One region of the Pelagibaculum spongiae genome, then DNA from elsewhere that is predicted to be linked to it. Evidence: predicted binding sites of a transcription regulator. Region 1 holds the regulator's gene; each other region holds the start of a gene.

Region 1 (10,210 bases):
GAGCGGTTGAAAACCAGTGTTTTGTATTGGCAGCCGGGCAGGCCGGCGTGCATGCGGATGGCCGAGAAACCTGGGGGCAATCGATGGTGATTGACTATGATGGCAAAATTTTAAATCAGCAGGCTAAAGGTGAAGGTTTAGTGATTGCCGAGCTGGATTTATCCGTTAGAAAACAATATCAGAAAGTTTTTCCTGTATTGCAGCATTGTAAGCTCTAAAAAACAGTTTGCTTGCTTTAATATTTTGCCGCAACACAGAGAAGTTGCGGCAAAAGTAATTATTTCACCAACTTCGAAATTGCCTGCTTTAAGGCGGTAACCTGTTTGCCAGGTTTTGGTATTTGACCTTCTTCTGTCGGCTTCATTTCTTTTGCCGCATTACGCAATAATTGGTTGATTCTTTGACGATCCGCGTGCGGATATTCGTTCAACAATTCAGTTAATGCTTGCTTGCTATCAGTAAGCAAACGCTCAACCCACAACTCTGCTTTGGTCGGTGGTACAACTGGTTTTTTTGGTTTGCTAAGCTGGCCGGCCTTGAGACGAATCATGGTGCTTTTGATTTCATCAAAGTCATATTTGCTAAGCAATCTGCCGAGATACTGGAAATGCCGCTTTTTAGCGATATTGGCAGTAATGTTCAAGCTATCACTCAATGCCTTTAAAACGGTATCTTCCAGAGGCAAACGTTTCCAGCTGGCCTTTGGCAAAGCAGCCAATTCTTTACCTAGCTGTTGAAGATCTTTCATCTCCTGCTTGACTCGGGTTTTAGAAACCCGCTCACTATCATCTTCCGGCTGTACCGGGTTCAGATCTTCAAAATCTTGCATATCTCTCACAACTTAAACTGAAAATATAAAATGAAAATTAAATAAGTAGCAGGGTGGCTAGTCCAAGGAAGGAGAAGAAACCTACTACATCTGTCACAGTGGTTAATGCCATAGAGCCAGCCAAAGCTGGGTCGATATTTGCTTTTTCCATTGCGATCGGTAATAAAACGCCGGCGGCAGCTGCAATCGATAAATTGATTAGCATTGCCATTGCCATTACGCCACCTAAGGCGTAGTCGTCGTACCAAAAGGCTGCAACGCCGCCAACCACCAGCGCCCATAATAATCCATTCAAGGCACCGACTGCCATTTCTTTGCCGAGCATCCAACGAGCGTTGGAATCACCAATTCGACCGAGTGCCATACCGCGCACTACCAAGGTTAAGGTTTGGCTGCCTGCGATGCCGCCCATGCTGGCGATAATCGGCATTAAAACCGCCAATCCAGCAACTGCCTGAATTGTCGGTTCAAAAATTTTAATTACTGCTGAAGCCATTAATGCCGTCAGCAGGTTTACTCCTAGCCAAAGTGCTCGGCGGCGTGCTGAGCTACCGACAGGAGCAAAAGTATCTTCATCTTCATCAAGACCTGCACTACTTAGCAGTGAGTGTTCGGCTTCGTCTCGAATAACGTCAACTACGTCATCGATGGTGATACGACCGAGTAGTCGATCTTCATCGTCGATAACCGCCGCTGAGATTAAATCTCGGCGTTCGAATAATGTGGCAACTTCTTGTGCGTCAGTATCGGCTGGAATCGCTTCGATATCGTCGCGCATTGCACTGCGTACTAAATCATCTTGGTGGCGAGTTAATACATTCGCTAAAGGCAAAACACCTACAAAACGATCGCTGCTATCAACCACAAATAAACTATCGGTGGCTTCGGGTAGTTCACCGCGCAGACGCAAATACCGCAGTACTACTTCCAATGTTACATCTGGACGTACTGTGATGGTGTCGGTGTTCATCAAACCACCGGCAGTATCTTCCGGGAAAGACAATACCGTTTGCAGTCGCTGGCGATTTTGCTCGTCCATTGACAGCAAAACTTGTTGGAAAACCTGATCCGGTAATTCTTGCAGGATGTCTGCAATGTCATCAGTTTCCAGGCCTTCGATAACCGCAGCGACTTCATCTGGCTGCATTCGGCTGAGGAAGCTTTGTCGAACTTCATCGCCCAGGTATTGCAGTACATCACCCTGGAAGTCTTCGCTGAGCAATTCCCATAAAACTTTGCGGGGTTTGCCTGGCATAGATTCCAGTAGGTGGGCAACTTCGCTACTGTCCAGACCAGCGAGCAACTGACGGGCATGGTTAGCCGCGCCCGAATCCAGGGCTTCATGTACTGCCTGAAGTTGAAGCTGTAGATCCTGCTTTTCGATGCTTTCCGGCACAGTTAATCCCCCGGATGCTGGCTCTGGTAAGGCCGATTTGTGACTAGGGCAAGATGATCGGGGATCCTGGATATTGATCCAGGTTGGTCATGCCAATGGGTGTATTTAATACCTTGGCAAAGCCCCGAAACGCTGACTTATAATGCGGTTTACTGCGTCAAGCTCGCGCGGCGTAATGATAGAGCATCCGTTGAGGATTCGAAAGCTCTGGATGCTGCTTTAAGAGGTTTCTTCCTGCTCGTCAAAGCCAGAGGCAATTAACTGATGAATTGCTTTTAGCAGAGGTTCAGCGTCATCACCGCAAGCAACCAACTCTAATACTGAGTTTACCGGCGCGCCGAGAGTGAGCAGGTTGATGATGCTATGGCCATCGGCGGAGCGGCCGTTAAAGTTTACTTTGAGTGATGAATCATACTGACTGGCAACGGCCACTAGTTTGCCGGCTGCTCGAGTGTGGAGACCTTTACGATTACAAAGTGCCACAGATATGCTGCTGGTTAGGCTGTTCATGGATTTTGTTCCCTGTGTCGAATCATGACCTTGCAATGTTGCAAGTCGGCGAATTCCTTGCCGAGTGTTTGGGCGATAAACACCGAACGATGCTGTCCGCCAGTACAACCTATAGCAATGGTTAAATAGCTGCGGTTGCTAGCAACGGTCGATGGGATCCAGTTTTTAAGTACATTGCGCAGGTCATTCAGCATCTGCTGAACCTCTGGCTGACTGGATAAGTAATTAGCTACCGGTTCATCTAGTCCGGTGAGTGGCCGCAATTCTGGTACCCAATGTGGGTTTGGCAGGCTGCGCATATCGAATACAAAATCGGCATCGCTAGGCAAGCCTTTTTTAAATCCAAAAGATAAGAATTGCACCATAGTTTCACCACCCGTATCAGCTAATCTTTTTTTAATTTCACTGCGCAGCTGATGGATGCTTTGGTGGCTGGTATCAATACGAAAACTGGCGCTGGCGGCAATAGGCTCTAACCGCGGTCGCTCCAGATTGATTGCTTCGGTTAGAGATATTTGTTCGCTCGACATTGGATGCTTACGACGGGTTTCACTAAAGCGTTTTAGTAAAACGGCGTCTTCTGCGTCCAAGAACAAAGTGCTGCATTCGGTACCTTGGCTTTGTAAATTCTCCAGCAATTGTTGGTAGCAAGAAAAATCTTCAGCCAGATTTCGGCTATCGATACCAAGGGCAATTTTTGAATAGCTATGCTGCTGTTCAATGAGTTGAGTCAGCTGAGGAACCAGTGCCAGAGGAAGATTATCGACACAGTAATAATCGAGATCTTCAAGGATCGATAAAGCAATACTTTTGCCGGATCCAGATCTGCCACTGACTATCAGCAATTGACTCATGCACTCGCTCTCGGTTGGTCCAGTTCGCATACCAGCCGATAGAGTTCTTTTGAATCACTGGCGGCACGCAGTTTTTGTCGGGTTTGTTCGCTATCAAGTAACTGGGCTAATGCTGATAAGGCTTGCAAATGTTCATCACAGGCTTGTGTTGGCACTAGCAAAGCAAATATTAGATCAACCGGTTTTCTGTCTGGACTGTCAAAATCGATTGGATCATCGGTTTTGATCAGCACAGCCAAAATGTCTTCAATACAATCACAACGGCCGTGGGGAATAGCAACGCCATTTCCTAACCCAGTACTAGAAAGTTTTTCACGTTTGGTTAGATGATCAAAAACATTTAAAGCATCAATTTCAGGGCGTGTTTCGGCGAGTACTTCACTCACTAAGTGAAGTACTCGCTTCTTGCTAACCCCTGTTACGCCACAACGAGTACGCTGAGGCGTCAGAATATCAATTAACTGCATTGCTTCCAGTGTCAGAGGCCTTAATGCCCCTGCCCATGATTATGTTGTAAGTGTTTTTCCTTATGCTTGATTATCTGACGATCAAGCTTATCGGTCATCGAATCTATCGCACGGTACATGTCATCTGATTCGCAGTTGGCAACTAGTTGAGCGCCTTCTACGTTCATTTGAATTTCAGCCGTATGGCGACCTTTTTCAACGTTCAAGACAACATGTGTGTTACTGATCTTGGATCCGTGGCGGCGGATTCTATCAAGTTTTTCCTCAATGTGTTCGCGCAACGCGGGAGTAACTTCCAAATGGTGCCCTGTGATGTTCAGTTGCATAGCTTCTGCTCCTGTTCAGATTAATTGTTTTCTTTCATTGGAGGGTGGTATCGATAAAGATTCCCGATATTTAGCGATAGTGCGTCGGGCAACTTTGATACCTTGTTCTTTTAATAGCTCGGCAATTTTGTTATCGCTCAGTGGTTTTTTGGCATCTTCTGCAGCAACCAGCTTTTTAATCAAGGCACGAATCGCAGTAGAAGAGCACTCGCCACCACTGGTGGTATTAACATGGCTTGAGAAGAAATATTTTAGTTCGTAAATCCCGCGAGGGGTATGCATAAATTTTTGAGTAGTGACTCGAGAGATGGTTGATTCATGCATTCCTACCGATTCTGCGATGTCGTGCAACACTAATGGTTTCATTGCTTCATCGCCATATTCTAGAAAACCTTGTTGGTGTTGAACAATGTCGGTAGCCACTTTGAGTAGTGTCTCATTGCGGCTTTCAAGGCTTTTTAAGAACCAGCGGGCTTCTTGTAAATTATCTTTTAAAAATGAATTGTCGCGGCTGTTATCGGCGCGACGAATCAAAGAGGCATAGCCATCGTTGATTCGAATTTTTGGTGCCGTATCCGGATTTAATTCTACCATCCAGCGGTTATTGCACTTGCTGACAAAAACATCAGGCACCACATAGCTGGTGTTATTCGTCGCGATATTGCCACCCGGTCTTGGGTCTAACCCTTGAATTAATTCCAACGCCAGTTTGAGTTGTGGCTCTTTGATACGAGCTAGCCGCATTAATTGACGATAATCCCGGCTGCCGAGTAATTTCATGTAGCGGTCAACAATATTGATCGCATCGGCGCGTGAAGGGATAGTTGAATCGAGCCGTTTTAACTGGACCATCAAGCAATCGCGCAAATCGATAGAAGCACAGCCAATCGGATCAAATTGTTGGATACGATGGCGAATCACTTCAATCTCATCCAAGTTCAGCAATTCTAATTCATCTGCAGGGAGCAGCTCTTTCAATTGTTGATTGACCGTATCGAGAATCTCTTGGCAGCTGGTCTGCAGATAACCTTGCTCATCAATTGACTCAATGATTGCTTCGGCAATCAATTCATCTTTAGGATTGAAATGGGCGACCGAACTTTGCCATGACAAATGTTTTTGTAGATCTTCATCGGCAGCGGCATTGCTTTCAAAGTCGCTATTGTCTTGGGCGGAAGAGCGAGAAAGGCCAGAGCTAGAAGGTGATGAGCTTTGGTAGATATCATCCCATTGGGTGTCGACCGGCAAATCTGGTTGAATTTCTGTGGCAGCGCTCAAATCAACCGAGTTATCAATGGCGCTCTCAGATTCATTTTTTTGCGCGGTTTCGGCAGCGTCTGCTTCAGCATTGACCGATGGTTCAGCATCATTTTCGGTCAGCTCCAACATTGGGTTGCTGTCGAGATTCTGCTGAATTTCACTTTGTAGGTCGAGTGAAGATAACTGAAGAAGGCGAATCGCCTGCTGCAGCTGGGGCGTCATATTGAGGCTTTGGCCGACGCGAAGTTGTAGCATAGGTTTCATGCTGATCCCGCATAAACTGCAATGACTGAAAGTTACCTTTTTCGGTGCGTTTCAGCAAGCTTGCACGTTAGTCATTTTTATGATTCAGGCATTGAAATATAAGGTTTTCAAAGCACTGTGTCATGAAAATTGCATATAGTAAGAAATGGGGTTGCTTTTAGCGGAATACACAGTTGATGCAGCAAAAAACAACGATTATCAGATGATCAATAATCTACTGGTTGGATGCTGCCCCGACGGTATCGATGATCATGGTTAGATCGCAGCTATTAAAGACTGAAATCATCACCGAGATAGACTTGTCGAACTTGAGGGTTTTGCATTAGCGTTTCTGCATCACCTTCGGCAATTACATGGCCGTTGCTAACGATATAAGTATGTTCACATACCGACAAGGTTTCACGAACACCGTGGTCGGTAATTAATACCCCAAGGCCGCGGTCGCGTAATTGTTGAATGATCTTTCGAATGTCATTGACCGAAATAGGATCGACACCAGCAAAGGGCTCATCAAGCAAAATAAATTGAGGTGCTGCCGCTAATGCACGGGCGATCTCAACCCGACGCCTTTCTCCGCCAGATAATGCCATGCCAGCAGAATGTCGAATATGAGTCAGCTGGAAGTCTTCCAGTAAATGTTCGAGTTCTTTACGTTCTTCAGCGGCAGTTAAATTTCTTAGTTGGAGAATCGCTTTAATATTTTGTTCGACCGACAACTTGCGAAATATCGATGCTTCCTGGGGTAGGTAACCAATACCACGGCGCGCGCGATGGTGCATCGGCATGCCAGTCAGATCTTCATCACCCAGAATAACCTTGCCGCTATCGCAAGGTACTAAGCCAACAATCATATAAAAACAGGTGGTTTTTCCAGCGCCATTGGGGCCGAGTAAACCGACAATTTGGCCTGGTTTTACTTCAATAGTGACATCGGCAACCACCTGGCGAGGGCCGTATTTTTTGGCCAGGTTTTGCGCCTTAAGAACCTGCATTGCTGCTCTCATTTTGATTTAAAGATTCGGCGTTGTTTGGCTCAGAGGTAGTTGATGTATCGCTATTGTTGTTAGGCACCAAATTCAGTTGTGAGCTCTGGGGCTGCAAAATAATGGTGGCGCGTTCGCCTGGATCTTTGCCGCCACTGGAGCGAACCTGATGAGTTCGGCTGTCGTAAGTGATTTGCTGTGCGTTCACTATCGCATTACCCGGATGAATCAGTTGCGCGTCTTCAGAAAGCTCAATCACACCTTTGACAGACTGGAAAACAATCTTTGCTGCTGTTGCGGTAATGGTTTCTTGCTGTTCGTTGAGTTGCTGTAGGTAAACAGGCTCGCCAATCGCAACAATGCGATCGAGGTTACCGTTGCTGTTTTTGTGAATGCGTAACTCATCAGCAGTCAGGGATAGAGAGCCCTGGCTTAATTCAACACGGCCACTATAAATATCGATTCCCTGGCCCTGATTTAATAAAGAACTATCGGCCTGAATCTGTATCGGTTGATCAAAATCGCTGTTAAGGGCGGCGGCTGGTTGGCTGAGTAGAGTCATCAGCAACAGGATTGCCGGATATTTCATATCTTCCCCGGGTGTTGGCAAGGAGCTGCATGGTGCCAGCTTCAAGGTCAATTCGCATCCCTTGGCCGGCCAAGCGGTATTGGTCGCCGCTTATTGTAACTTCTTTATCAGTTTGTGCACGTTGCTGCTGCTGTAAATAGCGCAACTGCTCGGTTTTCAGGGCAGAGCCAAAATCTTTGGTGCTGGACATCACAACATTACCGCTCAAGGTAAATTCATCGCTTGAGGGTTCTATCTGAGCAATGTCAGCCTGGATTAACCAACCTTGGCTGCTTTTGATTTCTGGTGCCTGAATTTGACTGGAGCCATCTTGCATTTGCTGTAACGATTTACCAGACAAGTTATCGATTGCCCGTCCTTGGCTATTGAGTCGGATTTGCTGAAATTGCTGCATTTCTTGAACCACTTCAGGCTGCGCCGAGCGGTCCAGGATCACTGTATCGATAGCTGCTGGCTTGAAATACCAGCCAGCGGCTATCACAGCAATAACCGCCGCAGTAGTAAATGATCGTTTTTTCATAACAAGCAACCAAGATTTTTTTTTGGTGCATCAGTAGTTGCTGTTTGAATGGTTGTTCGAGTGTTGATTAGGCAACTCCCGCTCTAAGTAAGTCATGCATATTCAAGGCACCGACCAGTTGTTTCTGCTGATCAGTCACTAAAAATGAATTGATCTTATGCTGTTCCATCAATTGCAGTGCGCTGGCTGCTAGGTCTTCGGCATCTAAAGTTTTGCAGTTCGGCGTCATAATTTCAGATACTTGAGTGTTACTCAGGCTTAATTGATCGTCTAGCATTCGGCGTAAATCGCCATCGGTCAAAATACCCAGCACCCGATTTTTTCCATCAACCACTGCAGTCATACCTAGGCCTTTGCTGGTCATCTCCATCACGGCATATTTTAACGAGGCATCTTCAGGTACTGATGGAATCCGCTCGCCGGTATGCATCAAATCGCTGACCTTAACCAGTAATCTTCTGCCGAGGCTGCCGCCAGGATGAGAAAAAGCAAAATCTTCTTCAGTAAAACCCTTGGCTTCTAAAAGCGCGACCGCCAGTGCATCGCCCATCACCAAAGTGGCAGTGGTGCTGGATGTTGGCGCTAATCCTAATGGACAGGCTTCTTTTTCGACTGCCACATTCAAATTGACGCTAGCGCGGCGAGATAAAGTTGATTCTGGTCGGCCTGTCATGCTGATAAGAGGAATATTCATTCGCTGTATCAGTGGCAACAAGGTGATGACTTCAGAAGTTTCGCCAGAATTGGAGAGTGCCAATACCACATCTTGGCGGGTAATCATGCCAAGGTCGCCGTGACTGGCCTCACCCGGATGAACAAAAAATGCCGGAGTGCCGGTACTGGCCAAAGTGGCTGCAATTTTTCCGCCGATATGGCCGGATTTACCCATGCCGGTTACGACAACACGGCCTTTGCACTCGAGCATAATCTGACAGGCTTTGCCGAAATCCTGATCGATTCTTGATTGGAGTGCTGCAATGGCATCAGTTTCGGTACGAATAACCGCTAGGCCAAGCGCTAAAAACTGTTCTTGCTGAGTCATGGGTATTTCTCCGATAGGAATTCAGTTAACTAACGCTTTGGAATCCCAGTAAAGTCATATAGCCAATAAACAGGCTTAAAAGAAGTGCGCCTTGTCGACGGCTAAGCTGCTGTCGATGTCTGCCGTGCATTAGAAACAGAGCAAGCAATAGCGTCAAGCCCACCATTGCCGGTAAGTCACGATAAATAGCTTCGCTGGCGACATTAGATGGGCTGATCAGGCCGGGAATACCCAATACAGCAAGAATATTGAAAATATTCGAGCCGACCACTGCGCCAATCGCCATTTCACCGTGGCCTTTTCTTGCACTGGACACTGCGGCAGCTAATTCCGGCAAGCTGGTACCGATAGCGATAATGGTTAAGCCGATTAAAAGTTCACTAAGACCGGCTAGCCGAGCTAGGTCTACCGCGCCAGAAACTAGCATTTTCGAACCCATCGGCAGCAAAATCATGCCAGCAACTAACCAAAACCATGCCTGTTTTGGTTGCATCGGATCAGGCATATCAACCTCAGGCGCTTTGCCGCTTTTGCTCTGCTGCATACCTTGGCGAATTAGCCAGATCATAAACACGGCCAAGCCAACAAAAAGAATCGTGCCGTCTAGTTGATCAAGGTGGCCATCTACTAATAATCCCGCAGCTAGCAATGTGACGAGTAATAGCTGTGGGATTTCACGTTTTAATATTGCGTTATCGGTAGTTAATGGTGCGATTAGCGCTGAACAGCCGAGAACCAAGGCAATGTTAGTGATGTTGGAGCCGATAACATTGCCGACCACAATATCGCCAGCACCTTCGCTAGCCGCGATAACACCGACCAGCATCTCTGGAGCAGAAGATCCGATAGCGACGATGGTCAAGCCAATCAGTGTTGGAGATATGCCTAATAAAGCGGCAACTGCAGCGGCACCGCCGATGAACTTATCAGCACTCCAACCGAGTAAAACCAAACCTGCGAGTGTGAGTAAAATTGCTGTAATCATAATTTCGAGCTTTAACAATAATGGCGGCAATGTAAGAAGAGTGCACCAAAGATGCAACTGTTTAATTCATATTGGTTATTGACCACGGCTGTCAGACCGGACAAACTTGCGATCTTCCCGAGGTATGGGATTTTGTTTTTTTTATGGATTTTGTACTGATTTTCACCGAGTTAGAAACTAATGTG
Region 2 (10,210 bases), on a different contig from region 1:
TCAGCAGCGCCTTCTTCACCAATCGTCATCAGCAATAGCGCAACGCGATCTACGCCAGCCATGCCTTTAATTGCATCAAGCCCTGTAGCATCACTCGTTGCCAGTTCATTTTCAGCCATGTTACTCGCCCTCCTTCATCCATTGGCGCAGCACTATGGCTACTCGACCTGGGTCATCCATCGCCAGCGCTTTAATTGCATTTAATTGCGCTTGATAACTATCTTCTGGCGCCGGTAATTGCAGGTCGGTTGAACCGGTTAAGGTAATTTTGTCATCGCGTAAATCGCCATTTTCATCCAGTAAATCGGGGTCTAATTCGTGCTCTGCCGGTAATTTATTGGTATCGCCTGCCAGACCGCGCATTACAGGCCGCAGCAAACCAAACACCAGAATCAAAACCACTAACAATGCCAACAAATAACGCATCACACTTGGGTCTAATAACATTTGATACCAAGGTGCTGCTTCTGGAATTATTTCTTGGGGCAATGGTGCAAAAGCGGTATTAATGACTGTGACGCTATCGCCACGATTTTGACTAAATCCAACCGCATCTCGTACCAGTGCGGTAATTCGATCTAATTGCTGGGTAGTCAGTGCAGTCTGCTGGGTTTCGCCATTAACGATTTGTTTAAAATCATCGATGACTACAGCCACTGATAGACGACTTAATGAGCCGACAGGGCCGCGTACATAACTGACAGTACGATCCACTTCATAGTTCTTGGTTCCCTGTCGAGATTTCTTAAGTGGAACTACTGCACCCTCAGCACCCTCAGCAGCAGCCTGTTCTGGCGCAACACTACCACCGGGAGGTTGGTTGCTTAATGCACCTGGAATGCCTCCATTGAGACTATCGCCAACTTTTTCTTCTTCATTCCATTGCTCACTACGAACTGCCGACTGATTCGGGTTATATTTTTCTTCTGCCCGTTCTGCCGAAGAAAAATCCATATCAGCCGTTACCTGAGTTTTAAACGCTTTATCACCTAAAACCGGCCGTAAAATATCCTGAATTCGCTCAATGTAGGCTTGCTCTACTTTTTTTCGATAATCAAACTGGCGCTCAGAAACTTCTAATGGATCTTTTTCAATATCGGATGACAATAAGCGACCGCGTTGATCAACCACCGTCACTTTATCGGCAGTTAATTCAGGAATACTGGTTGAAACCATATTAACGATCGCTTGAACCTGAGATCTTTCAAGTCGACGGCCGCTAATTAAATCAAGCATTACAGAAGCACTGGGCTTACGACGATCACGAATAAATACCGCATCACGTGGCACCGCTAGGTGAATACGCGCACTTCTTACCGCATCTAAACTGGTAATAGTGGTTGCCAGCTCCTGCTGCAACGAATGCATATAGCGCTTACGCTCCATAAACATTGAAGTACCCAGCGAAGACTCTTCCTGCTGCATTGCTGCAAAACCAGTAGTGGGTGTTGATGGCACACCTTCAGCCGCCAGTTTTAAACGAACACTTTGCAGCTTTTCAGCATCAACCATTAAAAACCCAGTTGATTGATCAACGCTATAAGGGAAGCGAAGTCTTTCCATCGCATCCATTACTTCGGTCATTTGCTGATTATCTAACCGAGTAAACAACACTCTTTTTTCTGGCTGCTGCGACCATAAAACGACTGCTACGCCTAAAGCGACACTAGCAGCTAAACCAACCATCAACCCCAATTGACGTAAAATTGGCAGCTCGGAAATACCAGTCCACAACGCCGCCAGTTTTCCTAAAAAACCTGGCAATGGAATTTTGCGATCAGGCGCGGGCGAGCCCGCTTGAATATTAGTGTCAGCAGTGGCTGCTGCAGTTGAATCCGCCATTAGTTACTACCCATTACACTGGCATGTTCATGATGTCTTGATATGCGCTAACCAGACGGTTTCGCACTTGAAGAGTGGTTTCAAAAGCCAAAGAAGACTTCTGGCTTTCCAGCATCACCCGCCCAATATCAATTGAAGGATCGCCCTGCTCATAGCGGGTGGCGGTCATGTTGGAATGTTTTTGAATGTCGTTGACGTTATTAATCGCCCGGGAAAACAGCTGGCTAAAATCAGCTTTTTGTATCGCTGGTGCTTGCCCAGTCAGCCCTTGAAGGCCCATTTGCTCGCTTAATCCAGCAACTGCCTTTGGACCAGGGTTAACCTGATGAACCTGGCTTTGCAGATTTCGCAATTGCGCTAGCATTGGACTGGTTTCGATACCGCTCATTTCCATTATCCCTGAAGTCGAAATTCCGACAGACTAACCAAGGATATTCAACAAGCGTGCCAAGACTGCCAACAAATTGATTTACAGGAATTTAATAAGCGCGGAAGGTTTTTTTGACGCATAAACCGAGTAGCTAATGCGAAGATTTGGCGGTGATCATAATTAAACTAGGAGCTAGCCAGACTGTTATTGATATTGCCCACGTAGACCAATCAAATTACCAAAGGGATCTTTGAACTGACAAATACCTAGGCCGTTTTCAATTGCCATCGGACCGCGATACAGCTTAGCGCCTAAATGCTCAAATTGCTGCATTGCGATGCTTAAATCCTCAACCGACCAATACAGAACCGTACCAAATGCACCCGCTGCGACTTTGCTATCTGAAGGCACCATTTCTAATTGAAACCCATCAATATCTAAAACAGTAAAATCAAATTCAGCCACATAATTACGCTGCGCACGCGGGAACGCTTTCTGGTACCAATCTAAAGCAGCGGGTATATTATCAACATAAAGAAATAACGCCGCCGGTTTTACTTCACTAGACATATTCTTAACTCAATGTGTTATTTATTAAATGAAATGTGCTGGTTGTTAAATAGACGAACCTTTGGCAATGGTTCGCAGATACAACTGATTATTGAACCAGTCAGCCAAGATAATCATGAGTTATTTCCCAAGCTCGATCCATAGTAATGCCGCTTTCTTGGGCCAAATACAATGGATGGTCTGATTGATCCAATACTACTAGTGGGCGCTGACCACTGCCTTGGAAGTGGACCATGGTTTTTAGGCTGAGCGTTGAAATACCGTCATACTTTAATTCATTTGCCAGACTGCCAATGAAAGGGCCAATTTCATTAGTGTCATAATTATCTAGGTAGTTGGCAAAATGCGCTTTCTCTTGGGAAATCCAAATACCAAACCCAAGATGCTCCTCACTTTCTAATACAGGGATGAGTAAAACAGCACGAATAAAAAAATGTTGCTTGTCTATCGCACACAAATCAGAATCCAATATAACTCGTGCATCTCGTTCTTCTTCAGCAATGGATTGAGCATGCTCTGGCTGGTCGAATGTTAAATCTTGCATGTGATCATGCGTTTCTCCACAGCAGGCACATTTGTATTGCACTTGGATATCTCCTTAAACAATCATCTATGTAGTTGTAGAACCAACATTCGCTATAGCCGGATCGCTTGATAACAAAAGTTTGTTGCTATCTGCAAGGTTTCATTCTGCCGTACTTGGCACGGCCATTAAACACAAGCATCAAGCATCAAGCATCATCTTCACTGCGAACCAATACCTCTAACGAATCTTCCAAGGCGGAAACTGAAAATACAATAGGCTTGCAGCAAACCTGACAATCTTCAACATATTGATTGCCTATGTCTTCAAAATCAATCAACACATCAATTTTTTCACCACAATAGGGGCAATCAACTGAACGTTCACTTAACGAATTCATAACAACATCCTGAATGTACTTTTGAGATAATTGATTAGCAATCAGACCTGATAATAGTTAACTGACTGGAGAGTAATAGAAATTAAACATATCTATTCTCTAATGTTATTTTGAGAATAGCATTTTTCATCAAGATGTTAGCAAGAGTTGAACTGTGTGGGATAACTCGATATTTTTACCAGCGACTACCCCAGCTAATGTTAATTGTTAAACAATATTAGCTGGAGCAGCAAAGCTCTGAGACTGAATTTTTTAGATTAACTAACACTGATTTATTTTTTGCACTGCACGATTTTGACAGATCATTTCACGGCAATAATCATGTCGTTACAAGTAGTGTTAGCAACACTGCCTCAGCCTATTTGATCGCAAATATCTTCAAACAACATTATCAGAAGCAATATTTTTTTCTGGGTTGATACAAGCATGTGGATATTCAGCTTCACGCTGTTGAAATGACAAAATAGCATTGCTTTTAATCACACCACAATCAATGTTAATTGCTCTTCGAATTGTTTCGTTTTCATGCCAAGATTCTCGACCAGCAAGTACTGCTGGCAAGTAAACAATTAACGCCGCTGAAATAGACCGGGTTGCACTTTCCCACAAATAGCTAGGCGTATGATCAACCGCATAATAATCAATGCTTTGATACTTAAACATCGGATTCTTAAAAGTGGTTGGCTTGGCAAAAAAGAATCCCATACCTTCATCACAACTGACGTCAATAATCAGACTATGCGGTTTAAGACAGCCACTTTCTGCTTCAGTAACGAAGTCAGTTGGGCTTTTAGTATTTTGAAAAGTGCCGTTTACAATAATATCAGCTTCACTAATCAATTCTGTCAGCGGTCTTGCGGTACCGTCATGCTCTACTACCACCATACGGGCCTCACCTTCTTCACCGGCTCGGACTCTCACGTAGTTACAATCCAAGACCTCTTCACGAACTTCATCTTCTGTACGTTGAATACAGATAGTAATATCTCTAAAACCATGTGCTTTCAGCGCATAAATCGCGCCCCGGCTAACTGCACCAAAACCGAAAATAATTGTTTTGCGCTGATCACCATAATGTCCATCAATACCTTTAAGCTGCAGAGAATGAATCACTGCACAATAGCCAGCCATTTCATTATTTTTATAGAAGGTATGGCGCCCTATCTGGCCATTCGGTGACCAAATAAACATATCTTCAAAGGCAATCAGAGTTTGCTTGCGGTCTAGCGCCGCCTGTGTAATATCTTGCTGCTGCACACAGTGCACATAGCCCCAGAGCGTTCCACCTTCACGAAGCTCTTGCAGGTCAGCCAAAACCGGCTTGGCGATAATTACCGTGCCGATATCTGCCAGTAATTCATGTCGAGTGGCAACGCCACCAGTCAGTTCAGCGATTTCAGCATCTGTGACACCAAACGGTTCGCCGTAACCTTTCTCAAAAATTAACTGACGGCGAAGCGCTTCGGGAATTCTCAGTAAGTGCTCGGGATGAATTGGGAAACGTCGTTCATCTTCTTTTCTTGAAGTCCCTATGACGCCTACTTTTGATAGGTTCATGTCGTTGCGTCCTTGTTATTGTTATTGGCTTTTTCAGCGAATTACTACTTCTGTCAATAAGTCAGCATTACACACAACATCTGTAGGTAGGCTCAGGATTTCTGAAATCCCATTGCTGTAAGCAGACTCTATAGACAGCTCATTAGAAAACTTGACAAAATGCTGTATAGAAACGTATGTAAAAAATTGTGTAGAAATAACCGGGGAGATCAGCCTAATGAACTTGATGGTTGACTGCATTTCCTGGAAATTCTAATAGCAATTTTTTTTAAAAAGATACTAATAAAATTCTCAAAATTTACAGTTAAACTCAGCTTTTATAGTTCATTGGTTGACCATCATGCAGGATTGACTGCCGCTTTACCATCGAATTCATCCTTAAACTCAACTTTAGAGTGAGCGCCTCCGCTTATGGTGGCGCTTGCCATTCTTAAGTTTCTCTTTCTTTCTCTGTTCTATTGTGTTTTTACAGCACCTTACCGTTGCAGGTTTTTTCAACCGCTATTTTCGTAATCTCGTGGCTCGAATTTTTGATCTTTTGGATGCCACGAGCTTCGCACATTAACATGCATTAAATCCCGAACCAGCCCCTGCTATAGATGCCCTGCCGTCGTAGGGTGATCTTGCCCCCAAGGTGAATGGTTATTTTTTCAAAAGCGCTATTTTTCAAAGTGCCATATATTATTTTTCAAAGTGCCACCCAAAATATTTTCTATAACTAATAACTCAAAACTTGATGGCTACATTCTGCAATATTTTAAGAGCATTTTACTTCAGATACATTTTAATGCTGATTATTTCGATAAAGCGCCCAGCAGAAGTACCGGATATATCCGGCAAGTTAAAATCATTTTTATTGAGAACTTTTAACTAGATTTTTTTGACGGCGGCTGGTGTAGCGGTGATTTCTGCTGATCAATCTGACTGACTTGAGCGTCACGCCAAACTTGTGTTTGTTGCTTCACTCTTGCTTTGAACGCGCTGATATTTAGATAACTGCCTATCGCATGGGAAAATGCTCGAACGTTCGATAACGCCTTACTTTGGCCGCTCATGGTTTTAGCCCACCAGACTGCTGTAGTATCAATTTTTAATCTGTCGAAAATAGGAGGCAGTTGGCTATCCATGTGATATTTTTTATCATTTCGCGCCATTCGGGCACTGGCATCAACTAGCTCTAAATAATCCTTTAATGAAAACGGCAAAGGTTTTTGCTTTACATGTGACTTGTCGGATTTGTTCTTTGGATTAGCGCTATCTGAAAAAGGTTTCAACAAAGCAAACTGATAATCATAGCGTCGGCTTTTAATCGATTTCTTATTATTTTTAATACGAGTTTGGTTAGATGCTATTTCAGGCAGTTCAGTTTCGACTCTTGCTTAAATGGACGTGTAATCCGATGTTTCTGGTGTTTTAGCTATGCCCGCTCGCAAAGGGTTGAGGTCAACGTAGGCCATGCAAGTCAGCAGTGCTTGCTCATCGAGCAGCGCTTGAGCCTTAAAACGGCCTTCCCAGAAACGCCCCTTGCAATGGTCTTCGGCATTGGCCAACCGAGCCAGCGGTTCATTAATCGATTTCATAAACCAACTAATTGAATACAGTCGCTTGCGATACTCTTCAGCTTTGGCTTCAACATAATGAATTTCAGCTTCACTGAGCAGACGACGCTTTTGTGAACTGAGGTATTTTTTAACTAACGGCTCGGCATCGAACACTTTGGTATATTGCAATAATACCTGGCGCGCACTCCATTTATCAGCTCGCGCAACATCAACATAAAGCACCAAATGATAATGATTGCTCATCACGGCATAGGCTGCTACATCAATCGAAAATGCTCGAGTTAACCGATCAATTCGATCAAAATAATGGCAAAATAATGGCGCCACCCATAATTCAACTTACAAAATAATGGCGCCACCCATAATTCAACTTATAACTAACGTTATTTTATTTATATCGAAAACCATTTGAGATCTTTCGGTTTTTTGAGCCAACATCTTCTCTCTAGGTCGCTATCTGAAAACCTAGACAACAGAAACATCAGGCATGCCCGGCAAGTTAAATACACCAAAAAATGGCGCCAAAAAAATGGCGCAAAAATGGCGCCACCCATAATTCAACTTATAACTAACGTTATTTTATTTATATCGAAAACCATTTGAGATCTTTCGGTTTTTTGAGTCAACATCTTCTCTCTAGGCCGCTATCTGAAAACCTAGACAACAGAAACACCAGGCATGCCCGGCAAGTTAAATACACAGATTTAATTAACAGTATTAGCTGGAGTTTTTCGGCGGCGGTTGGTTGGCTCGCCAAGCTTGCGTTTGTTGTTTCACTCTTGCCTTGAGCGCGCTGATGTTTAGGTAACTGCCTATCGCATGGGCAAATGATCGCACATTAGAAAGCGCCTTACTTTGGCCGCTCATGGTTTTAGCCCACCAGACTGCTGTAGTATCAATTTTTAATCTGTCAAAAATAGGGGGCAACTGGCTATCCATGTGATATTTTTTATCATTTCGCGCCATTCTGGCACTGGCATCAACCAGCTCCAGATAATCATTTAATGAAAACGGCAAAGGCTTTTGCTTTACATGTGGTTTGTTGGATTTATTCTTTAGGTGAGCGCTATCTGAAAAAGGTTTCAATAGAGCAAACTGATAATCATAGCGCCGGTTTTTAATCGATTTCTTATTATTTTTAATACGAGTTTGGTTAGATGCTATTTCAGGCAGTTCAGTTTCGACTCTTGCTTGAATGGACGTGTAATCCGATGTTTCTGGTGTTTTAGCTATGCCCGCTCGCAAAGGATTGAGGTCAACATACGCCATGCAAGTCAGCAATGCTTGTTCATCAAGCAGCGCCTGAGCTTTAAAACGGCCTTCCCAAAAACGCCCCTTGCAATGGTCTTCGGCATTGGCCAACCGAGCCAGCGGTTCATTAATCGATTTCATAAACCAGCTAATTGAATACAATCGCTTGCGATATTCTTCAGCTTTGGCTTCAACATAATGAATTTCAGCCTCACTGAGTAAAAGACGCTTTTGCGAACTGAGGTATTTTTTAACTAACGGCTCGGCATCGAACACTTTAGTATATTGCAATAATACCTGGCGCGCACTCCATTTATTGGCTCGTGCAACATCGACATAAAGCACCAGATGGTAGTGATTGCTCATCACGGCATAGGCTGCTACATCAATTGAGAATGCCCGCGCCAGCAGATCAATTCGATCGACAATCCACTGGCGGCGATGATCATAATTTTTTCGAAGCTCAGGCACAATCGCAGGATCTTCACCACACAACCACCCTCGCCTAACGCATCTTGAACAGGCATGCACATATGGATTCGCTTTCGGGTCAAACAGAATGGCACGAGGTGCGGGCATAATAAAAAAGGAAGGCTTTTTACAAGCATCCACTCCAACTCATTTCAGTGGTTGGTTGATGTTAGCTGACGTGAACTCACATTTGAAATCAAAAATTTTTAGGCAATAGCGTTGGTCATAGATAAATTTATGGGTGGCGCTTATCAAATACTTATCAAATACTTATCAAATATTTTAAAGTAAGACACAACACCCTAGATAAATTACTATCAGTCTTGTTTTAAATTTAAACTTACTTTTTTATCAACAAAACTATTTAACGAATCGAAAAACTGCCAGGCTGTATAAAAGCGATAAGCACACACTCTAATATTTCGATTTTAAAATTAAATTTATTCAAACCAAGAACCATTAGAACCTATAAAAAACAATAGATTGCCTTTTTATGCTTAATGTAAAAATGCATAGATTGGCAGTCACTTAAGACTATTTGTGGTATTTGCAACATTCATTTATTAATCAAATTGTTATTGTCGTTACCGCTTGAATGTCAGCATTTATTTTGAAACAATGATCTTTATTGCTTTAACCATTTAAAAGCAATAAAACATAACTGCCTCTTGTTTTATTTTGGATCATTTCACAATGAAAAAATTTATAATAACATCTGCTGCCGCTTTAGTGCTTTCAGCTTCGTTCACTGCCACGGCTGTTACAGCGCCTCTTAAAACTGTCACTCTTACCGGCTCGTATGGACAAAATATCGAAGTAGAGCTAAACCAAGCTCTACATTTAGCGCCTACTCAAGGTGAATTCATTAATTACGTGTCTCGCGAAGCTTTTCGTACATGCAATCCAGACTTATTGGCTGCTGACGCTACTAATAGATTCTCAAATGCTAACTTGACAGGAACCACTGCCTCAATAAACCAAAATGGAAGAGCCTCGCAGTATGCTACTCTCCAAATGAGTACGAATGGTGAGCTCTTTATACCATTCACATTCGATCTCATCGAACCCGATGATGTCGGAATACCGAATCCAGTGATACCTTATCAAGAAGATGGAAAAACCTTTGTCATTGCTCATGACAGAAATAACGGCGAAAGTGCTGCTCAAGCATGTATTCGCGGTAAAAAATTCACTATCAGTCAACCAAACAATAGCGAAGCTGAATTACAACAAACAATTGCTGAACTACAAGAACTAAAAAATCAAAATGCAAGACTAATTGAATGGTTTTTTCTTGCTCAATCTGAACTGATTTTCCAACCTAATGCGACATCGCAACCTAAATTACATAGATATTCAGTAGATAGCCTTGATAGAGCGGGTATCTTACGCATTAAAAATCCAGATGGTAGTGCTGGCAATTTTCATTCCGTGACAAGCAGCAATGAAAATTATGTTTATTGGAATACTTTTAATGAACTTGGTCTTCCAACTATCAATATTGGCTACATGGAATGGATCGGTTCTCCCAATACTTATGGATATCTAAATTATATTGGAAACGCTCCAAGGCCGGGCCAGGCCCTAGTTATTCAAACAAGATAATCGATTTTCTTAAATGATAATTAGCACTATAAAAATTTTTAAATTTCACAATCAGGCCA
Region 3 (10,210 bases), 220 kb from region 1:
AGGCAGGCTTTCTTCCAATATTCATAAAACCATTCTGTAAACCCGTCTTTAGAAGGGAACCAGAATTCTCCTATTTCAGGGTCAAAAAGCACAATATCTTTTCCAGACCACATGCTTATGCAATGGCCATGTTGCTGAACGTTATAAAATCTCAGTAAGATATAATGATCTGTAGTATTAAAAATCTCAGATAATAGGTGATCCAAATTTTGTTTGATTGGATTGTTCTGGAAGGTGATTGATGCTTCATAGTCGTATTGACCAATTAAGGGGTAGGGTGTCATGCCGTAAAAATTAAAAATCATTTTCTGCCAATGAGATTTGGAACTTCCGTAGTAAGTAAAATAATTAAAATATGGCTCACTTACACCTTTACTACTTGCCTGCAGTGCCAAAATATAGCTGGCAGGTCCGGATAAAATGTCACCACATGAACATTGCAACCATGGCCAAATGCTTCGACCATGGGCATGTTCAGTAATCCAGGTAATAGATAGAGCGTGACAAGCGCCACCCCAAACTTGATGATCGGGGGTGAGTGCTGGATCTTTAAACCAACTACCCATGCCTGTTTTTATATTAAAAGACTGTTGTTCAAATTTTTTAGTTCTACATCCGCCAAATTGTGATGCTTTGCTTGCAAGTAAATCAGATAAATCGTTTGATTGAATATGACGGTCAATTAATCTGTAGTCACATTGAGGGAAGGTGCTTGTTGAGGAAATGTTAGTTTTATCTGGGTTTCGTGGCATATTTGTCTGGCTTGACGAAGTTGGGGTTTGTTAATTATAGAATAGTTGACGGTTTAAAAATGATGAAAAAAATGGCTGCTATTTTGAACAACACCGAGAATATTTGCATTTGAGCTGATTGCTTCTGCCATTTCGAAAGTAAGCGCCCCATTAACCCCATCTGTTTTCCTTTGAATTTTCGCTCTAACCTGTGATCTCCATTTTTAGGGGATTCATTCATGACCAAACAACAAATCTGGCAGCAGCGTATCGAACAATGGCAGCAAAGCCAGCTTTCACAAAAACAGTGGTGCGAGCAACAGCAAATTAAAGTAGAAAACTGATGCCACCCAAAAGGACGACTATACGAGATAAAAAATAACTTATGAGTAAACTGGTTTGATGATTTATTAGTTTGCTTATTATAAAAATATCTTATTATTCGCCAAACATGATTGTGGGTGGCAAGCAAGTTTCGGCAAGCAAGTTTCGTGTTGACTGAATGTGTTTGGCGGCAGAGTATTTTGCGCCGAAAGAGGTCATTAGGCCGATTGATAGAGATATTAATCGAGTGATGGCTGGCGCTGGATAGCTCTCTTGGCTTTAAAGTGACTTTGGGTCGTGATGATTTTAGTACGCATCCATTTAAAGTGATTATTTTTCCTGGCATTAGTCTATAGGATGAAATTATGAGACTGTTTTTCTTTTGTTTGCTTGTTTTTGTTTCTTTGGATGTGAGAGCTATTTCTTTGCCCGTTCACATGTCTTTGGAGAAAAAGTATTTTGAATCTGATGTATGGGTGGAGTTTGATTTTTCGAGTAGCCAAATTGGGCGAGAATATAGTGAAATCAATAGTTTTTTTGAAAGAGGTGACATTGTAGGGTTGAGAGACGCTATCCCAGAATGGAATCATAAGAAAAATGGAAGGTTGGCCGAATATGTTGAAAAATTTTCTTCTGTATTAAAATCAAAGAAAAATCTTGTCGGTAGCGTGAGTTTAAAGGATAAGTTTAAGGTTGCGAATTTGCTATATTTCCCTTTGCAAAACCGGGTTGTCAATCCTGGTAGGGTTATAGATGAGAGGATTTTTTCAAAAATAAATAGCCTGGTAGTCGATCAAAAACAGAACGTCCTAAAATGACCGGTTACGGTGGTGGTTATGTCGCATGAGACTCTAGCAAGAAAAGTTGTCCTTGAGTTTTCAAAGACAACGATGGCCGACTTCCAACCCATTTACTCATCTTATGATGAGCCCTATCTCAGAGAAATGCGCAGCCGTTTTCAATTGCTGGAAAAAACTGCAAAGGTTCAGGATAGCTACAGCAAGGTAAGAATACTCACACAGTGGGTACATGGCTTGTGGCAGCATGATGGGGTCAATCAACCTGAATCATCAGACCCGATATCTATTATCGAGCAAGCACTGCAAGGACAACGTTTTCGCTGTGTCGAATATTCAATTGTATTGAATGCAGTGCTTAATGCTGTTGGACTTGTTTCGCGTATACTTTGGTTGGCAAGGGCTGATGTAGAAACCCGAGAGAGTGGCGCAGCTCATGCTGTAACTGAGTTCTTTTCTCCTGATTTGAACAAGTGGATTATGGTCGATCCACAAATGGGGGTAATGGTCTGCAAAGATAATATGCCACTGAGTGCCATCGAGCTACAGGCTGAAATTGTTCTGAATTCCAAGCTTGAGCAATCGGATGAAACAAGCGAGTTGCCGATGAGCTATTTTGAATGGATTTATCCTTATCTTTTCTATTTCGTTATTTCATATGATGCACGGATCAATCCTGAAAAGCCCCAATCAGGGCAATTAATGCTGGTGCCTATCGGCGAAAACCAGCCAAAAGTTTTTCAAAAAAAATTGCCGATTAAAGTTAACTGTACGCATTTGTTGGCTGATTTTTATCAAAAGCCAGCCTGATTGATGGTGCGTATATTTTTGTATACGCACCATCAAAAAAATTATTGCAAACGGAATTTGCCAACCAGACCTTCCAGCTGGGTATTGGCTGTTACCAGGCTTTCAACACAATTACCGGTTTCACTGCCACGTTGGTTTAATTCCAGAACAATGTTTCTGATATTTTCCAGGTTGCGGCTAATTTCATCTGCGACGGCACTTTGTTCTTCAGCAGCAGTGGCTACCTGAATATTTAAACTATTAATGTTGCCAATGGTGCTATTAATTGCACCAAGGCTGGTAGTGACTTCAGAGGTGCTATCAGCAGTGCTTTGACAAGACTGGCGAGTATTGTCCATTGCATGCTCAACCTGTGAAGAGGCGCTATTTAATTTATCCAGCATTTGACTAATTTCAGAAGTGCTCTGCTGAGTTCGAGCAGCAAGTGCGCGTACTTCGTCGGCAACTACGGCAAAGCCACGGCCTTGATCACCAGCACGTGCTGCTTCAATTGCTGCATTTAATGCTAATAAATTGGTTTGTTCAGCGATGCCACCAATCACCCCTAATACCGTGCTGATCTGGCGGGTATCTTGATGCATATCCTGAATTTTTTGTGCCATTGCATCGACTTCATCTACCAGTGCTGCGACATTAGTGACTGCCTGGCCAACCACTTGCTGTGAAATTTCTGACTCATTGGCTGCTTGCTGAGTGTTGCTTGCGGCATCGGCTGTGCTATTGGCAACACTAGATGCTGTTGCGCTCATCTCGGTAACGGCAGAAACTACCTGCTCGGTTTCGCTGCTATGGCGATTTAACACTTTCTGGTTAGCCTGAGTAATACCGTCAATTTCACCAACATTAGATGCAATATGGCCGGTGGCTTGTTTTACATCGAGCAACATTTGTTGCAGATTCTCAATGAAGGTATTAATACCCTGTGCGATTTGCCCTAAGTCATCGCGGCTATCAACTGATAATCGACGGGTTAAATCACCTTCACCACGCGCTAAATCTTGAACGACTGCTTTTAAACTGATAATTGGACGATATAAAACATTGAGCACCATGGTGGTAAAAAACACCCCCATTGCGGTAAACAATAATGTCATCCATATCATGCGGGTCGCTTCTTTGTCTAACTGCTGATAGAGCACTGCTTTGTTAACAGTTACTAGCAGTTCCCAGTGCTGGCCATTGCCTAGGGGAATGTCACTGAAAAAGCCAATTTTATTATCGCCATTCATGGTGTATTCAACGCTACCAGATTTCTGGGAAAGCATTGCTCTCTCTAAATCTGCCAGTTCGTTGCTTAAACCAGAAAGGGTGCCTTGTTTTTTTACTGAGGCAAAATCAGCCAATGCTTGACCATTTTGGTCGAATAATAATGCATAACCTCCATCAAACTGAATTTTCTGAATTTTTTCCGTGACAGCTTCAAGGCTGATGTCTGCCAATACCACACCAGAGAACTGGCCATTTTCTGTAAAAGGCTTACCAATACTAATTACGCTTTTTTTGGTGGTGGCATCAATATAAACATCGGTGATAATTCGAGCGCGAGCGTTTTTTGCCTGAATATACCAAGGTCGAGTTCTAGGGTCGTATGCATCTGGATTCATTCTGCCATTTTTGCTTGAAATTGCTTGGCCATTTTCCCATCCAATATAAGCGTCTTCTAAATGGCCAGATTCAACTATTTGATGGGCATTTTGAATGATTGCTTCAGGATTTTTAACCTGACTGAGGTAATTGCTAGCAGCATCTACCAGACGATTTTTTTCATCAATCCAGCTGGCAATACTCTGTGCTTGAGAATCGAGCACTTGTATTGAATAGTCATTGGCTGCTTTTGAAATGGATTTTTCAATTCCGCGATAAGCCATAAAGTTGGTAGCGCAAAGTGACAACATAATGGCCAGACCGACACAGCAATAAATTCGTGCCTTAAAGCTTAGATTATTCATTCAATAGGTCACTCGGGTTAAAAGCAGGGCGCCAGTACGGCAAGAGATTTTGTCAGCAATTTAACGATTCTTTTACTGGGAAAGTATTACTTACGTCAATAAATTACGCCCGATATTGAAAACATGTCACGTTATTGTCAGCGATCAATCAACAGATGTTAGCAAATTGCTGCTAAGTAAAATTAGTTGAATCTTTATGTGTTACTTATCGTAAAGGTAAAGCTGAAAAAAAACGGACCGAGGCCCGTTTTATAGCGTTTGAAAAAAAGTTTTACCGGCTAATCTAATTTAAATTTTCCGATTAGCTGTTCCAATTGCTGATTGGTGCTAACTAAGTTTTCAACGCATTGTCCAGTTTCACCACCACGAGAATTTAATTCAACAACAATGTTTCGAATATTAACTAAGTTTCGGTTAATTTCATCGGCGACTGCACTTTGTTCTTCTGCTGCGGTGGCCACTTGAATATTCAAATTGTTGATGTTGGAAATGGTGTGATTAATGGTTGTTAGGCTACTGGTCACTTCAGCGGTACTTTCTGCTGTGCTTTGACAAGATTGTCGAGTGCTGCCCATGGCATTTTCAACTGAAGATGAAGCCTGATTAAGCTGATCTAGCATGCTATTAATTTCAGCGGTGCTTTTTTGAGTTCTTGCTGCCAATGCGCGAACTTCATCGGCAACGACTGCAAAGCCGCGCCCTTGATCGCCAGCTCGAGCGGCTTCGATTGCCGCATTTAATGCCAATAAATTGGTTTGCTCTGCAATATCACCAATTACATTTAATACTGAGCTAATTTGCAAAGTATCTTGATGCATGGTTTGGATGCGCTGGGCCATATGGTCAACTTGTTCGACTAATGATTGAACATTATCAACCGCGTGATTGACTACTTTTTGTGAAGCAGATGATTCTTCAGCCGCTTGCTGAGTGTGGCTAGCGGCATCGGCGGTGCTATTGGCAACACTTGACGCAGTAGCGCTCATTTCAGTGACGGCAGAAACGACCTGCTCAGTTTCACTGCTATGGCGATCTAACACCTGCTGGTTTGCTTGAGTAATATTACTGATTTGATCGATATTGCTGGCGATTGAACCAGTGGATTGGCAAACTTCCTTCAGCATCGATTGTAAATTACCAATAAAGGTATTTACGCCTTGTGCAATCTGTCCAAGATCATCTTTACTAGTGACTTTTAAACGACGAGTTAAATCACCTTCGCCACCCGCTAAATCTTGAATCATTTGCTTTAAGACTAAGATAGGGCGATAGAGAATGTTTAATACTAAAATCGTAATCGCAACGCCCAAAATGGTAAAGCCAAGCGTTGACAGCAGCATAAAGCTAACCGCTTCATTTAACTCTTCGTAAACTACTTCTTGGTTAACGGTAACCAGTAGCTTCCATTTTTTACCATCACCCAATTCAATGTCGTTAAAGAAGCCGACTTTATTATCGCCATTTAATTGATACTCTAAGCTGCCAGAGTTTTGGCTGATCATCGCTTTTTCTAAGCTTCGCAATTCTGGGTCTGAACCACTTAAAGAACCGTCTTTTTTAACGCCGGCGAAATCAGCCAGTGCTTTACCTTTTTGATCGAATAAAAGGGCATAGCCACCTTTAAACTGAATTGATTGCACTCGTTTAGTAATTTCAGCCAGGCTGATATCGGCTAAAACAGAACCGGAAAACTGACCATTAATAATGATTGGCATACCAATGCTCATCACATTATTGCCGGTGAGAGCATCTGCATAGACATCAGTTACTACTAGTTGGCGGGTTTGCTTGGAATCGGCGTACCAGGGGCGAACTCTTGGATCGTAACTCGAGGCATCAAGCAATCCTTTCTGGCTGGTATAGGCGCTGCCATCTTCATAGCCAATGTAGGCTTCTTCTAATTGGCCGGTCACCACCATTTGCCGAGCATTGGCAATAATCATTTCGGAAGATGGATTGTTAGCAAGAAATTCTGCTGAGGCAGTGACTAGGCTTTGTTTGGCTCTTATCCAGGCAGATATTGCTTTGGCTTGTGAGTCGAGTACCAACATCGAGTAGCTATTAGCGCTACTGGCAATATTTTTTTCGAATTCTTTATAAGCTAGATAATTGGTAGTCGACAGGGAAAGCAAAATTGCCATTCCCACACATAAATAGATCCTAGCTTTAAAACTGAGATGAATCATAGCCTGCTCTCTGATGTGCCCTGATAACAAGTTATCGGCTTTAGGACCTAACAACTTGAAAGCAAAACAGATGAACGGCGACAAAAAAATACCGCTTTTGCGGCAAACAATCGTTTGTTTCAATCGATCATAAGTGATAAAACACAATTGTAATCAATATTTAGTTTCAAGGATTCGCTTAGCTATCGTTTGATTAAAATTATTTTATTTTGGTGTTAGTAGCTAGTTCGTCTGGTATGACCATTTGATAATTAAAATTGGATGTGAAGCTTATTAATGAGTTAAGCCCATCTCGCAGATTCAGATCCCACTCAAATTTTCATATTGATTCCTGTTTTGTAGTGCTGAAGATCAAACTGATAAACCCGCTAGCGTTGATTCACTAATTAGATTTCGATAATGCATAGGTTGTTTTGAACACTAATGCGATAAAGTTTTAAGTTGTTGTTTGTTATTGGTTATTTATTTAATTTTATTTGGTTTTTCCTAGCTGGCACGCAAATTGAACTGTATCTGGCAAGCGAGACGCTCCTGGTTCCTTGCATATTTGATGGACTCGGTAGGGAGCTTTCTCAGCGTCGAACGTATCGATTGTGTTGAGCGTATCGACTGATTTTATTAATTATCAGATTAAGGGAAACCCATCATGTCCGATTTAGCTAAGTTGCTTGAACAGATTGAATCACTGGATTCTGAGTTGCACCTGAAAGATTTCTTGCTGACTTGGGAGCAAACCCCGCAAGAGTTAGAGCAAGTGCTGCTGGTTGCAGATGCCTTGCGTGAAATGCGTAACCAGAATATTTCCAGCCGTGTATTTGACTCTGGCCTAGGTGTTTCTTTGTTCCGTGATAATTCTACCCGGACACGTTTTTCTTATTCCTCAGCATGTAATTTATTGGGCTTGGCAGTTCAAGATCTAGACGAAGGCAAAAGCCAGATTGCTCACGGTGAAACTACTCGTGAAACAGCCAATATGATTTCTTTCTGTGCAGATGTTATCGGCATTCGTGACGATATGTATCTTGGTCATGGCAACAAGTACATGCGTGAAGTAGCTGATGCATTGGACTTCGGTAAAGAAAATGAAGTACTGGCCCAGCGCCCTGCATTAGTTAACCTGCAGTGCGATATTGACCACCCAACTCAGTCAATGGCGGACTTGGCATGGTTAAAAGAGCATTTCGGTTCTTTAGAAGCATTAAAAGGCAAAAAGATTGCAATGACTTGGGCGTATTCTCCAAGTTACGGCAAGCCACTGTCAGTTCCTCAGGGCATTATCGGTTTGATGACTCGCTTTGGTATGGATGTGACGCTGGCCCACCCAGAAGGCTATGACCTGATTCCTGAAGTCGTTGAAACCGCTAAGCACAATGCTGAGGCCAGCGGCGGTTCTTTTACTCAAGTAGCCAGCATGGAAGAAGCATTTAAAGATGCCGACATTGTTTACCCTAAATCCTGGGCGCCATATCAGGTAATGGGCGAGCGTACAGAATTGTTATATGCCAATGACCAAGAAGGGCTGAAGCATTTAGAAGAGAAATGTCTAGCACAAAATGCCCAGCATAAAGATTGGCATTGCACCGAAGAAATGATGAAGCAGACCAAAGACGGTGAAGCTTTATATATGCATTGCTTACCAGCAGATATTACCGGTGTTTCTTGTAAAGAAGGCGAAGTGACTGAAGGCGTATTTAATAAATACCTAGTAGACACTTATAAAGAAGCGGGTTGGAAGCCATTCATTATTGCTTCAATGATCTTTAACCGTAAGTTTGCTGAGCCAGCAAAAGTACTGAAAGAGCTAATCGAGCGTTCACAAAAGCGTGTAGAAGCGCAGTAATTGTTGATCGGTGTTCCGGTCTGCCTTTTTAAGGCAGACCGGGGTTTTAATCCCGGGTACTTTGGGAGTTCAGGAGCTTAAAAATGGCGCAGTATCGCTGTAATGAATGTCACACTCACTATCCAATCTCAACTGATTTGATGCTTTGTCCTGCTTGTAAAAGTAAGCAAAAAGTAAATGAACCACTGCGTGGTGTATTAGAAGTTGATTTTTCTGTTAAAGGAAAAAGTGATTTGTCTGGTACTTCATTGAGTGATATTCGTGATTGGTTACCTGTTTCTAAACAAAGCTTTGCCCCCATCCCTGTTGGCAATACGCCGATGTGGTCACCGACTCGATTGAGTGAATCGCTTGGGTTAAATAATTTATTTATTAAGGATGATGGTGCTAACCCAACTAGTTCGTTCAAGGATCGTGCATCCTGGATGGTTTCAGCATTTGCTAAAGAAAATGGCATTAATGAAATTGTGTTGGCATCCACCGGTAATGCGGGCTCATCCATGGCCGGTATTGCAGCAGCATCAGGTCAGAAGGTTACCTTGTTTCTGCCAAAGGCTGCACCAGCAGCAAAAATGATTCAGGCGCAACAATATGGTGCCAATTTAATTCTGGTTGACGGTAATTATGACCGGGCTTGCGAACTCGCGCTGGATTACAGTAATAAATTTGGTGGCATGAATCGAAATACTGCTTTTAATCCGATGACGATTGAAGGTAAGAAAACCGTTTCCATTGAAATGGTCCGTCAATTGGAAAAAGCACCTGACCATGTTTTTGTAGCGACGGGCGATGGTTGTATTGCTGGCGGTGTTTACAAGGGTTTCCGTGATTTAATCGAAGCGGGTGTAATTGATGAAATGCCGATTATTTGGGTGGTGCAATCATCTAATAGCGATGCCTTGTGTATTGCGATGGAAAAAGGGCATTTCGAAAAAATTTCTGCCACCACGATTGCCGACTCAATAAGTGTTGATGTGCCAGCTAATGGCTATCAATTATTGGGTTATTTAAAGCAATACGATGGGCGCTGTATTCGAGTGGCAGATGACGCCATTTTAAAAGCGCAAAAGTATCTATCTGAATCGAGTGGACTGTTTTCAGAACCAGCAGGTGCAACGGCGTTTGCTGGTTTGTTGGCAGTAAAAGACCAGTTGCCAGCTGACAGCACAGTTGTAGTTTTGGCAACCGGCAATGGACTTAAAGATGCGGCTACCGCAGCGAAAGGTAATCCACTATTACCTGAGCCAATAGGCTCAATTAATGAGTTACTGGTAAGCGAAGCCTGAAAAGGTATTTCGGTAAAAGCATTAATTATTAAGCGTTAATTGTTAATCAGTATTTAAGTTTTGAGGTGAATCAAATGAGCGATAAAAAAGTCATTCCTTTTTCTGAAGTGCTAGAGAAAGCTAAAGGTTACCGTGCTGATATGTCAGCGTTTTTGCGCGATATGATTCGCATTCCTAGTGAATCTTGCGATGAAGAAAAAGTTGTATTGCGCATTAAAGAAGAAATGGAAAAGGTTGGTTTTGACAAGGTTGAAATCGATCCAATGGGCAACGTATTAGGTTATGTG

What was found. The regulator sigma-54, encoded in region 1, starts transcription at its own class of promoters, with help from an activator protein. The targets are predictions, from matches to a motif close to TGGCACNNNNNTTGCTNT.
Region 2: a site for sigma-54 is predicted at 2,275-2,292, ahead of fliE (flagellar hook-basal body complex protein FliE). Genes of this name have one in related genera too.
Region 3: a site for sigma-54 is predicted at 7,289-7,306, ahead of ygeW (knotted carbamoyltransferase YgeW). Genes of this name have one in related genera too.

What each region holds. Positions count from the first base shown of each region.
Region 1 covers NZ_QDDL01000001.1:574,897-585,106, reverse strand. Annotated here, with positions in the region: gene DC094_RS02590 (carbon-nitrogen hydrolase family protein) at 1-218, shown strand, start outside; gene yjgA (ribosome biogenesis factor YjgA) at 278-829, opposite strand; gene mgtE (magnesium transporter) at 867-2,225, opposite strand; gene DC094_RS02575 (HPr family phosphocarrier protein) at 2,445-2,708, opposite strand; gene rapZ (RNase adapter RapZ) at 2,732-3,589, opposite strand; gene ptsN (PTS IIA-like nitrogen regulatory protein PtsN) at 3,586-4,056, opposite strand; gene hpf (ribosome hibernation-promoting factor, HPF/YfiA family) at 4,077-4,382, opposite strand; gene DC094_RS02555 (RNA polymerase factor sigma-54) at 4,398-5,906, opposite strand; gene lptB (LPS export ABC transporter ATP-binding protein) at 6,176-6,898, opposite strand; gene lptA (lipopolysaccharide transport periplasmic protein LptA) at 6,885-7,478, opposite strand; gene lptC (LPS export ABC transporter periplasmic protein LptC) at 7,417-7,998, opposite strand; gene DC094_RS02535 (KpsF/GutQ family sugar-phosphate isomerase) at 8,066-9,040, opposite strand; gene DC094_RS02530 (calcium/sodium antiporter) at 9,066-10,025, opposite strand.
Region 2 covers NZ_QDDL01000007.1:86,018-96,227, forward strand. Annotated here, with positions in the region: gene fliG (flagellar motor switch protein FliG) at 1-119, opposite strand, end outside; gene fliF (flagellar basal-body MS-ring/collar protein FliF) at 121-1,842, opposite strand; gene fliE (flagellar hook-basal body complex protein FliE) at 1,856-2,230, opposite strand; gene DC094_RS15755 (VOC family protein) at 2,417-2,782, opposite strand; gene DC094_RS15760 (DUF2199 domain-containing protein) at 2,883-3,368, opposite strand; gene DC094_RS15765 (CPXCG motif-containing cysteine-rich protein) at 3,514-3,705, opposite strand; gene DC094_RS15770 (N(5)-(carboxyethyl)ornithine synthase) at 4,084-5,262, opposite strand; gene DC094_RS15775 (hypothetical protein) at 6,129-6,539, opposite strand; gene DC094_RS15780 (hypothetical protein) at 6,642-7,151, opposite strand; gene DC094_RS15785 (transposase) at 7,542-8,687, opposite strand; gene DC094_RS15790 (LPS-assembly lipoprotein LptE) at 9,240-10,151, shown strand.
Region 3 covers NZ_QDDL01000001.1:358,690-368,899, reverse strand. Annotated here, with positions in the region: gene DC094_RS01595 (YopT-type cysteine protease domain-containing protein) at 1-752, opposite strand, end outside; gene tnpA (IS66 family insertion sequence element accessory protein TnpA) at 971-1,075, shown strand; gene DC094_RS01585 (hypothetical protein) at 1,421-1,873, shown strand; gene DC094_RS01580 (transglutaminase-like domain-containing protein) at 1,892-2,662, shown strand; gene DC094_RS01575 (methyl-accepting chemotaxis protein) at 2,704-4,611, opposite strand; gene DC094_RS01570 (methyl-accepting chemotaxis protein) at 4,890-6,752, opposite strand; gene ygeW (knotted carbamoyltransferase YgeW) at 7,444-8,637, shown strand; gene DC094_RS01560 (threonine synthase) at 8,721-9,923, shown strand; gene DC094_RS01555 (YgeY family selenium metabolism-linked hydrolase) at 9,998-10,210, shown strand, end outside.